One region of the Mesorhizobium sp. M0618 genome, then DNA from elsewhere that is predicted to be linked to it. Evidence: predicted binding sites of a transcription regulator. Region 1 holds the regulator's gene; the other holds the start of a gene.

The links. The regulator HrcA, encoded in region 1, represses chaperone genes, less so after heat shock. The targets are predictions, from matches to a motif close to GTTAGCACTCNCNNNNNGNGAGTGCTAAC.
Region 2: a site for HrcA is predicted at 2,290-2,318, ahead of groES (co-chaperone GroES). Genes of this name have one in related genera too.

The regions. Positions count from the first base shown of each region.
Region 1 covers NZ_JAMYQH010000053.1:16,664-21,372, forward strand. Annotated here, with positions in the region: gene NKJ04_RS32575 (PQQ-dependent sugar dehydrogenase) at 1-1,141, opposite strand, end outside; gene NKJ04_RS32580 (hypothetical protein) at 1,240-1,437, opposite strand; gene hrcA (heat-inducible transcriptional repressor HrcA) at 1,462-2,544, opposite strand; gene rph (ribonuclease PH) at 2,743-3,459, shown strand; gene NKJ04_RS32595 (VOC family protein) at 3,644-4,054, shown strand; gene rdgB (RdgB/HAM1 family non-canonical purine NTP pyrophosphatase) at 4,054-4,701, shown strand; gene hemW (radical SAM family heme chaperone HemW) at 4,698-4,709, shown strand, end outside.
Region 2 covers NZ_JAMYQH010000013.1:13,567-18,275, forward strand. Annotated here, with positions in the region: gene groL (chaperonin GroEL) at 210-1,877, opposite strand; gene groES (co-chaperone GroES) at 1,941-2,237, opposite strand; gene bioZ (3-oxopimeloyl-[acyl-carrier-protein] synthase BioZ) at 2,668-3,651, opposite strand; gene NKJ04_RS15530 (adenosylmethionine--8-amino-7-oxononanoate transaminase) at 3,648-4,709, opposite strand, start outside.

The DNA of each region.
Region 1 (4,709 bases):
TGCCGCGGTTCCATGACCCGTGCAGAGCGACGAAAGCATCGCCCTTGTATTCAGCCGGAAAGCTCTTCCCCTCGTAGAAGGCAATGTTGAGCGGCGCCGAATGCGCCTGCATCAGCACATCGGGAACGGTCGTTTTGCCGGCAAGATCGGGGCGCGCACCCTTGTGGCGCGGATCCTCATTGTCGCCGATGTAGTACCAGGGCCAGCCATAGAAGGCGCCCTCCTTGACCACGGTCGCGTATTCGGGCGGCACATTGTCGCCAAGCGCATCGCGTTCGTTGACGACGCACCACAGCGCGCCGGTCGCCGGCTGCACGGTCATGCCCGAGCAGTTGCGCAGGCCGGTGGCAACGATGCGGCCGCTCTTGCCATCGGGATCGAAGGCCAGCACATCGGCGCGGCCATCTTCGGATCCCCATGGCGCGCCGAGCGCCTGCGACGCCGCCCAGGCGTCGAGTCCGCCCTTCGGCTCCTGGCCCATGTCCTCGGCGACATTCGATCCCGAGCCGACCGACAGATAAAGCGTCTTGCCGTCCGGCGAAAAAGCGATGTCGCGGGTCCAGTGGTGATTGGCCGGGATGTTGTCGACGATGGTTTCTGGATCGCCGGAGGCCTTCAGGTCGCCATTGCGGTAGGCAAAACGCACGATGCTGTCGCTATTGGCGACATAGACCCATTGCGGGTCAGCGCCTGGCGGATAGAAGGCAATACCATAGGGCTGGTTGAGATTGCCGGCAAAGATGCCGTCCTGCGCAGGCTTCGCACTGCCTTCGGCCAGACGGTAGATGCGGACTTGGTTGGCCTCGCTGTCGGCGACGAACAGGTCGCCATTCGGCGCGACGCGCACGACGCGTGGATTGTCGATGCCCGATGCAACCAGCTCGGCCGAGAACCCCGGCGGCAGTTGCAGCTTCGCGTCTGCCGGCATGTCCGCAACGCCGGCGCTGTTCGAGGTCGACCGGGTGGCATAGGGCTTAGGCAGATCGTCCGGTCTGATCAGGCGGCGTGTGCCCGGCTTGTCCGCTCGCCAGTCGCCGAATGCGGCCGCGCCTTTGAGCACCGGATCGTCCGCCTGCTGGGCGAATGAAGCGGTCGAGAGAAACAGTGCGGCGGAAATTGCGGGGCCGGCAAAACGCATCATTCGGTCCTCCAATGTTTGGGCGTGAGAACAGGAACGAGCGGTCTCGTCGATCGTTCCACGGCACACGATGAGGTGGAGGAAGCTTCCGGTTTCCCGGCTCAGGTCCCGGCGGCGTAAAAATCGTCGTCGAGGCGTTTTTCCAACTCGACGAGGTCAGCCGGCAGCGGCAATCCCATGGCGCGCATTTCCTGCAGTTTTTCACGCAACTGCTCCTGGATCTCGTGCTGGTCCTCCGGCTGGTTGACCATCTCCTCCAGCAGCAGGCTGATCCGGGCCTTGAATTCTTCGAGCGCCATCGTCGTCTCCTCGGTTGGATCAGCTCAGCGCAGCATGCGGGAAATCAGCTGCGCCGTATAGTCGACCATTGGGACGATGCGCGCGTAGTTCAGCCGGGTCGGGCCGATGACGCCGAGCGCGCCGACGACGCGGGCATCCTTGTCGCGATAGGGCGCGACAACCAGCGACGAGCCCGACAGCGAAAACAGCTTGTTTTCCGAGCCGATGAAGATGCGCACGCCCGAGCCCTGCTCGGCGAGGTCAAGCAACTGGATAAGCCCGTCCTGCGTCTCCATGTCCTCGAACAAATGGCGCAGCAGTTCGATGTCGGCCTGGGCGGTGACGTTTTCGAGCAGATTGGCGCGCCCGCGCACGATGAGCCGTGCCGGCAGGCCACTGTCGGCGCCGGCCCACACCGCCAGCCCCTTCTCGACCAGGTCCTGCGACAGCGTGTCGAGCGCGGCCCTGGTCTCTTCCTTGATGCGGGCGATCTCGATCCGCGCCTCGGCAAGCGTTCGGCCGCGTATATGGGCGTTGAGGAAATTTGAGGCCTCGTGCAGTTGCGAGACGGTGATGCCGGCAGGCAGCTCGACGACGCGGTTCTCGACGTCGCCATTCTGCGACACCAGCACCGCCAGCGCCTTGGTCGGTTCGAGCTGGATGAATTCGATGTGCTTCAGCGCCACCTCGTTCTTGGCGGCCAGAACCAGGCCGGCGCCGCGCGACATGCCCGACAGCATCTGGCTGGCCTCGGTCAGCATGTGCTCCAGCGTCGCGCCCGAGCCGGACGCCCGAACCTGTGCCTCGATGGCGCGGCGCTCCTCGTCGGAAAGGTCGCCAAGCTCCATGAAGGCATCGACAAAGAAACGCAGGCCGGCCTGCGTCGGCAACCGGCCGGCCGAGATGTGCGGCGCGTAGATCAGGCCGAGATGCTCGAGATCGCTCATCACGTTGCGGATGGTCGCCGGCGACAGCGAGGACGGCAGGATACGCGACAGGCTGCGCGAGCCCACCGGTTCACCGTCCCTGAGGTAGGAATCGACAATGCGCCGGAAGATGTCGCGGGAACGCATATCGAGCGACTGAAGCGCGGGCGACTGCGAAGCGGGATCGACTGCCTTGGTCATACGGCCAAAAACCTCCGGCCCAACGATATAGACTTACACTGCACCCGCGCAACCCGGTGTCTTTGTGAGATCACCCGGTGTCTGTGTGAGATCACCCGGTGTCTGCGTCAGATCGTCAGGCCATTTTCCTTTGCGCCACGCGTCCCATGCGGTTACAAGCCGGCCAAGATTCCGAAAAATGACAAGAAAGCAGCCTGAATGCGCCCTTCCAAACGCCAATTCGACGAAATGCGTGCCATCTCCTTCGAGCGCGGCGTCTCCAAGCATGCCGAAGGCTCGTGCCTGGTGAAGTTCGGCGACACGCATGTCCTGTGCACGGCCAGCCTTGAGGAAAAAGTGCCTGGCTGGATGCGCAATTCCGGCAAGGGCTGGGTGACGGCCGAATACGGCATGCTGCCGCGCTCGACCGGCGAGCGCATGCGCCGCGAGGCTTCGGCCGGCAAGCAGGGCGGCCGCACGCTGGAAATCCAGCGGCTGATCGGCCGCTCCCTGCGCGCCGTGGTCGATCTGCAGGCGCTGGGCGAGCAGCAGATCACCGTCGACTGCGACGTCATCCAGGCCGATGGCGGCACCCGCACCGCCTCGATCACCGGCGGTTGGGTGGCGCTGTATGATTGCCTGCGCTGGATGGAAGCGCGCCAGATGGCCAGTGTCGCCAAGGTGCTGAAGGACCATGTCGCTGCGATCTCCTGCGGCATCCATGACGGCCAGCCGGTCATCGACCTCGATTACATTGAGGATTCCGCGGCCGGCACCGACGCCAATTTCGTCATGACCGGCAAGGGTGGCATCGTCGAGATCCAGGGCACCGCCGAGGGCGAGCCTTTCTCCGAGGAGCAGTTCGCGGACTTGATGGGCCTGGCCAAGAAAGGCATCCAGCGGTTGGTGAGTTTGCAGCAGATGGCAGTGGCCTGAGGTTTCGAATGCCGAGCCAAGACACCCCCCTCTGGCCTGCCGGCCATCTCCCCCGCAAGGGGGGAGATCAGATGCTGTCTTGGCCTTCGCCAATAGTCAACGTTGCGCGAGAAATGCCGGCGAGGCCACAGCCAATCTCCCCCCTTGCGGGGGAGATGCCCGGCAGGGCAGAGGGGGGTGCCTCGTGATGCCCTCTGCCATCCTTGAATCAGCTCTCTACGTCAGCGACCTGACCGCAGCGGAAACCTTCTACACCGACATCCTCGGCCTCCCCCTCCTCGGCAAGGTGGCCGGCCGGCATCTCTTCTTCCGCTGCGGCCCCGGCGTGCTGCTCGTCTTCAACGCCGAGGCGACCAAAATCCCGCCGGCGTCCGACGCCAGGCTGCCGGTGCCGCCGCACGGCACGGTCGGCGAAGGCCATCTCTGCTTTGCGACGACCGCCGACGAAATCGTGCGCTGGAAAGCGCATCTCGAGGCGAAGAACATCGCTATCGAAAGCGAATTTGAATGGCCGCAGGGCGGCCGTTCGATCTATATACGCGACCCCTCGGGCAATTCGATCGAATTCGCCGAGCCACGAATCTGGGGCCTTTGATGCATTCTCTCGACGGAAAGAAGATCGTCGTCGCCAGCCATAATGACGGCAAGCTGCGCGAATTCGCCGACCTGATGGGGCCGTTCGGCTTCGAAGCCAAGTCGGCCAAGGAGTATGGCCTGCCGGAGCCTGACGAGACCGGCACCACCTTCGAGGAGAACGCCTACATCAAGGCGCTCGCCGCCGCCAAGGCGACCGGCCTGCCGGCGCTGTCGGACGATTCCGGCCTGTGCGTCGACGCGCTCGACGGCGCGCCCGGCGTCTACACCGCCAACTGGGCCGAAACCCCGGATGGATCGCGCGATTTCGGCATGGCCATGCAGCGCACCGAAGTGGTGTTGCAGGAAGTCGGCGCGGCCTTGCCGCAACAGCGCAAGGGACGCTTCGTCGCCGTCATCTGCCTGGCGTTTCCCGACGGCGAGGCGGAATATTATCGCGGCGAGGCCGAAGGCACGCTGGTCTGGCCGCCGCGCGGCGAACTCGGCTTCGGCTACGACCCGGTCTTCCTCCCCGACGGCTTCGACAAGACTTTTGGTGAGATGACGGCCGAGGAAAAGCACGGCTGGAAGCCCGGCCAGCCGACGGCGCTGTCGCATCGCGCTCGCGCCTTCCAGAAATTCGCCAAAGCGAGATTGGGCTCGACATGAGCATGCTG
Region 2 (4,709 bases), on a different contig from region 1:
TGATTGTCGCGCAGCGGAATCCTCAAGGATCGGGCAGTTCGTAGGGGGCGCCGGTTTGACCAGGTTGAGCCCGCGAATTGCTCGATCGGACAAGATCCTAATTCTGACGAGATCCTCGGGACGCACTCCAAGTTGTCGATCATGTTCGGCACACAAGGAAAGGGCGGCATTGCTGCCGCCCTTTCCGCTGTAGGTTGATAGGGGCTGGATTAGAAATCCATGCCGCCCATGCCGCCCATGCCGCCCATACCGCCGCCGCCCATGCCGCCAGGCATGCCGCCGCCGCCAGCCGACTCCTTCTTCGGAGCCTCCGCGATCATGGCTTCGGTGGTGACCAGCAGGCCGGCGACCGAGGCCGCGTCCTGGAGAGCCGTACGGACAACCTTGACCGGATCGACGATACCCATGGCGATCATGTCGCCATATTCGCCGGTCTGGGCGTTGTAGCCGAAGGTCGCGCCCTTGTTCTCAAGGATCTTGCCGGCAACGATCGATGCTTCCGCACCGGCGTTGGCCGCGATCTGGCGGGCCGGAGCCTGCAGCGCACGACGAACGATGTTGATGCCGGCGGCCTGGTCGGCATTGACGCCGGTGACCTTGATGTCGGCCGAAGCGCGCAGGAGAGCGACGCCGCCGCCTGCAACGATGCCTTCTTCGACGGCCGCGCGGGTCGCGTTGAGGGCGTCATCGACGCGGTCCTTCTTTTCCTTGACTTCGACTTCCGTGGCACCGCCGACGCGGATCACCGCAACGCCGCCGGCGAGCTTCGCCAGACGTTCCTGCAGCTTCTCCTTGTCGTAGTCCGAAGTGGTCTCTTCGATCTGCTGCTTGATCTGGGCAACGCGGCCCTGGATCTCGGCCTTCTTGCCGGCGCCGTCGACGATGGTGGTGTTCTCCTTGGAGATCGACACCTTCTTGGCGCGGCCGAGCATGTTGAGGCCGACGTTCTCGAGCTTGATGCCGAGGTCTTCCGAGATGACCTGGCCACCGGTGAGGATGGCGATGTCTTCCAGCATGGCCTTGCGGCGATCACCGAAGCCCGGCGCCTTGACGGCGGCGATCTTCAGGCCGCCACGCAGCTTGTTGACGACCAGCGTGGCCAGGGCCTCGCCTTCGACGTCTTCCGAGATGATGAGCAGCGGCTTCGAGGTCTGCACGACGGCTTCGAGAACCGGCAGCATCGCCTGCAGGTTGGACAGCTTCTTCTCGTGCAGGAGGATGTAGACGTCCTCGAGCTCGGCAACCATCTTGTCGGCGTTGGTGACGAAGTAGGGCGAGAGATAGCCGCGGTCGAACTGCATGCCTTCGACGACCTCGAGTTCAGTCTCGGCGGTCTTGGCTTCCTCAACCGTGATGACGCCTTCGTTGCCGACCTTCTGCATCGCTTCGGCGATCATCTTGCCGACCGACTCGTCGCCATTGCCGGCGATCGTGCCGACCTGGGCAACTTCCTCGGAGGTCTTGATCTTCTTGGCAGCCTTGCCGAGCGCCGCGACGACTTCGGTCACGGCCAGATCGATGCCGCGCTTCAGGTCCATCGGGTTCATGCCGGCGGCAACGGCCTTGTTGCCTTCCTGGACGATCGACTGCGCCAGAACGGTCGCGGTTGTGGTGCCGTCACCGGCGATGTCGTTGGTCTTCGAAGCAACTTCGCGGATCATCTGCGCGCCCATGTTTTCGAACTTGTCGGAAAGTTCGATTTCCTTGGCGACGGTGACCCCGTCCTTGGTGATGCGCGGTGCGCCGAACGACTTGTCGATGACGACGTTGCGGCCCTTGGGGCCGAGGGTGACCTTCACCGCGTCGGCGAGGATGTTGATGCCGTGAAGCATGCGCTCACGGGCATCGCGGGAGAATTTTACGTCTTTGGCAGCCATTTTTTTACTCCTGGGCATCTCGCCCGAAATTCAGATTTGATGGTGCGAAGGAAAGGCCTGATATCAGCCGATGATGCCCATAATGTCGGATTCCTTCATGATCAGAAGGTCTTCGCCATTGAGCTTGACTTCGGTACCCGACCACTTGCCGAACAGGATGCGGTCGCCGGCCTTGACGTCCAGCGGGACCAGCTTGCCTGCTTCGTCACGAGCGCCGGAGCCGACGGCGATGATCTCGCCTTCCTGCGGCTTTTCCTTCGCCGTATCCGGGATGATGATCCCGCCGGCGGTCTTGGATTCGGATTCGACCCGGCGAACGACCACGCGGTCATGCAGCGGCCGGAAATTCGACTTTGCCATTTTTGGATGTCCTTGGTGCGGATGTTGAACGGTTCTCCGTTGCCGGAGCGTGCTTAGCACTCAGCGGAAGCGAGTGCTAACGCGGCAATGAGATAAGCCGCATGCTCCTGCTAGTCAAGACGAAAGAGCAAAGAGCAAAGAGAAAAGAGCAGACAGCAAAGAGAAGAGAGCAAAGAGCGTGTAAGCATCGAGCCTTTTATGTGAACAATGTCGGGTATCAGACATATATGGGGCGGCTCACCCTTTGTATTTGAGCTTTATTCAGATGGCACGAATGATGCAACAGGTGATGCATTTGATCTCATCCAGAGGCTCGCACGGGGTCGTGCTGCGTCAGCTCGGTCATGTCGAGCTTCAGAAGGCCATTTTGGCATTGGTTCTGTTGCCCTATTCCCATTCATGACCAGTCCTGCGCGCGTGAGCCGGCCGGCTAGATTCCAACCACGAGAGCGCCGCCGCTGAGACCCGCACCCGCCGCCGACAGAAGGATTTTCTCTCCAGGCTGGAATGGCTCCGTCTGGTTGGCGAGCGAGAGCGACAGCGGGATCGTCGCGGCCGAAGAGTTGCCGTATTCGGCAATCGTCTTGACAATTGCTTGGTCCGCGATGCCGAGGTTCCTCCCGACCGCGTCGAAAATCCGAGTATTGGCCTGATGGGGCACGAACCGGCCGAGATCGTGTGGCCGCACTCCGGCAGCGGCTAGCGCGCTTATCGAGCAATTGGTCATCATCTCGACGGCCTTTGCGAACACTTCGCGGCCGTCCGTCATCCTCATTCGGGTTTGCGCGAGATCGAGGTCACCGTGGAACGGCTTGTTGCTTCCTCCTGCGGGAATCTGGATCAGCCCGTATCGCGAGCCGTCCGAAGCCACCGAGGCACCGAGAATGCCCCGATCAGCATCATCGCACTGACCGATCACCAGGGCGCCGGCGGCATCGGCAAACAGGACCGAGCTTGCGCGCTCGGCTGGATTGATGCGGCGGCTGAGGATATTGGCGGCGATAACAAGGCTCGCTTTGCCGTGCAGGCGGGTAAATCCGTCCGCAAACATCAGCGCATAGATGAAGCCGGCGCAGGCGCCTGTCAGATCCACCGCGCCTGCGCTGCCAAGGCCAAGCTTGTGTGCGACCAGCGGCGCGCTCGGCGGCAGAAGATGGTCGGGCGTCGAGGTGGCAAGCAACAGCAGACCGATGTCGTGGCGCGCAATACCGGCGTTCGCCAGCGCCATGTCGCCGGCCTGCGCAGCAAGACCAGACAGCGTGTCTTCGTCGGTTGCCCAGAAGCGCGACCGTATCCCGGTACGCCTTTCGATCCAGCCTGGATCAAGACCGAGATTGCTCTCGATTTCGGCATTCGCCACCTTTCGCCCAGGCGCATGATGGCCAAACCCGAGAATGCGCGACGACTTGCTCATGGCCTGGACCCGAAGCGTTCGCCCGCCTCCTCAATGGCGTCATAGAGTCGCTCGAGCTCGTCGCCGGTGATGCAATAGGGTGGCAGAAGGTAGAGGACATTGCCGAGCGGGCGCACAAGTAGCCCTCGCTCGAGGAAGAAAGCGCGCAGTTTCGGTCCGATCTCGGCGAGATAACCTGCGGAACCGGTTCGCAGGTCGAGCGCCGCGATCGTGCCGGTCGCCCGGCAGTCGGTGAAGAAGCTGTTGTCGCGAAAGCGTCGAAGCCCGGTGGCCTGCATTGCGCTCAAGGCCGCAATGCGCTCGGCCACCGGCTCGTCCCGCCAGATCTCGACATTGGCAAGTGCTGCCGCGCAGGCAATCGGGTTGGCAGTGTAGGAGCTCGAATGGAAAAATGTCTTCTTCCGGTCCTCGGAATAATGAGCCTGGAAGATGGCATCGGTGGCAAGCGTTACGGCCAGCGGGATGGCGCCGCCGGTCAGGCCTTTCGAGGTGCACAGGATATCTGGAGAGATCGATGCCTGCTCGCAGGCGAACATGGTTCCGGTCCGCCCCCAGCCGGTCATCACTTCGTCGGCGATCAGCAGCGTGCCGGAGGCCTCAGTGATCTTCTTCAATTCGGCCAGAACTGAAGCCGGATACATCAGCATGCCGCCGGCGCCCAGCACCAGCGGCTCGACGATTAAGGCTGCGGCTCGTCGATCGCGGGTCACAGCCTCTAAACGATCCAGCGTCTCTTGCTCGCGCCCCGCTGCCGGAAAGGGGATGGTGGCGACCTCGAACAGCAAGGGTTCGTAGGCGGCGTTGAACACGCCACGCGCACCGACGCTCATCGTGCCGATCGTGTCGCCATGATAGCTGTGATCCATGACGACGATGCGCGAGCGTGGGGCGCCGATATTGCGGAAATAACCGAGCGCCATCTTCAGCGCTACTTCGACCGAGGTCGAGCCACTGTCGGAATAGAACACCCAGTCGAGTCCAGCGGGAGCGAGGCCGACAAGCGCCTTGGCCAAGCGCTCTGCCGGCTCGTGCGTGAAGCCCGCAAAGATAATCTGGTC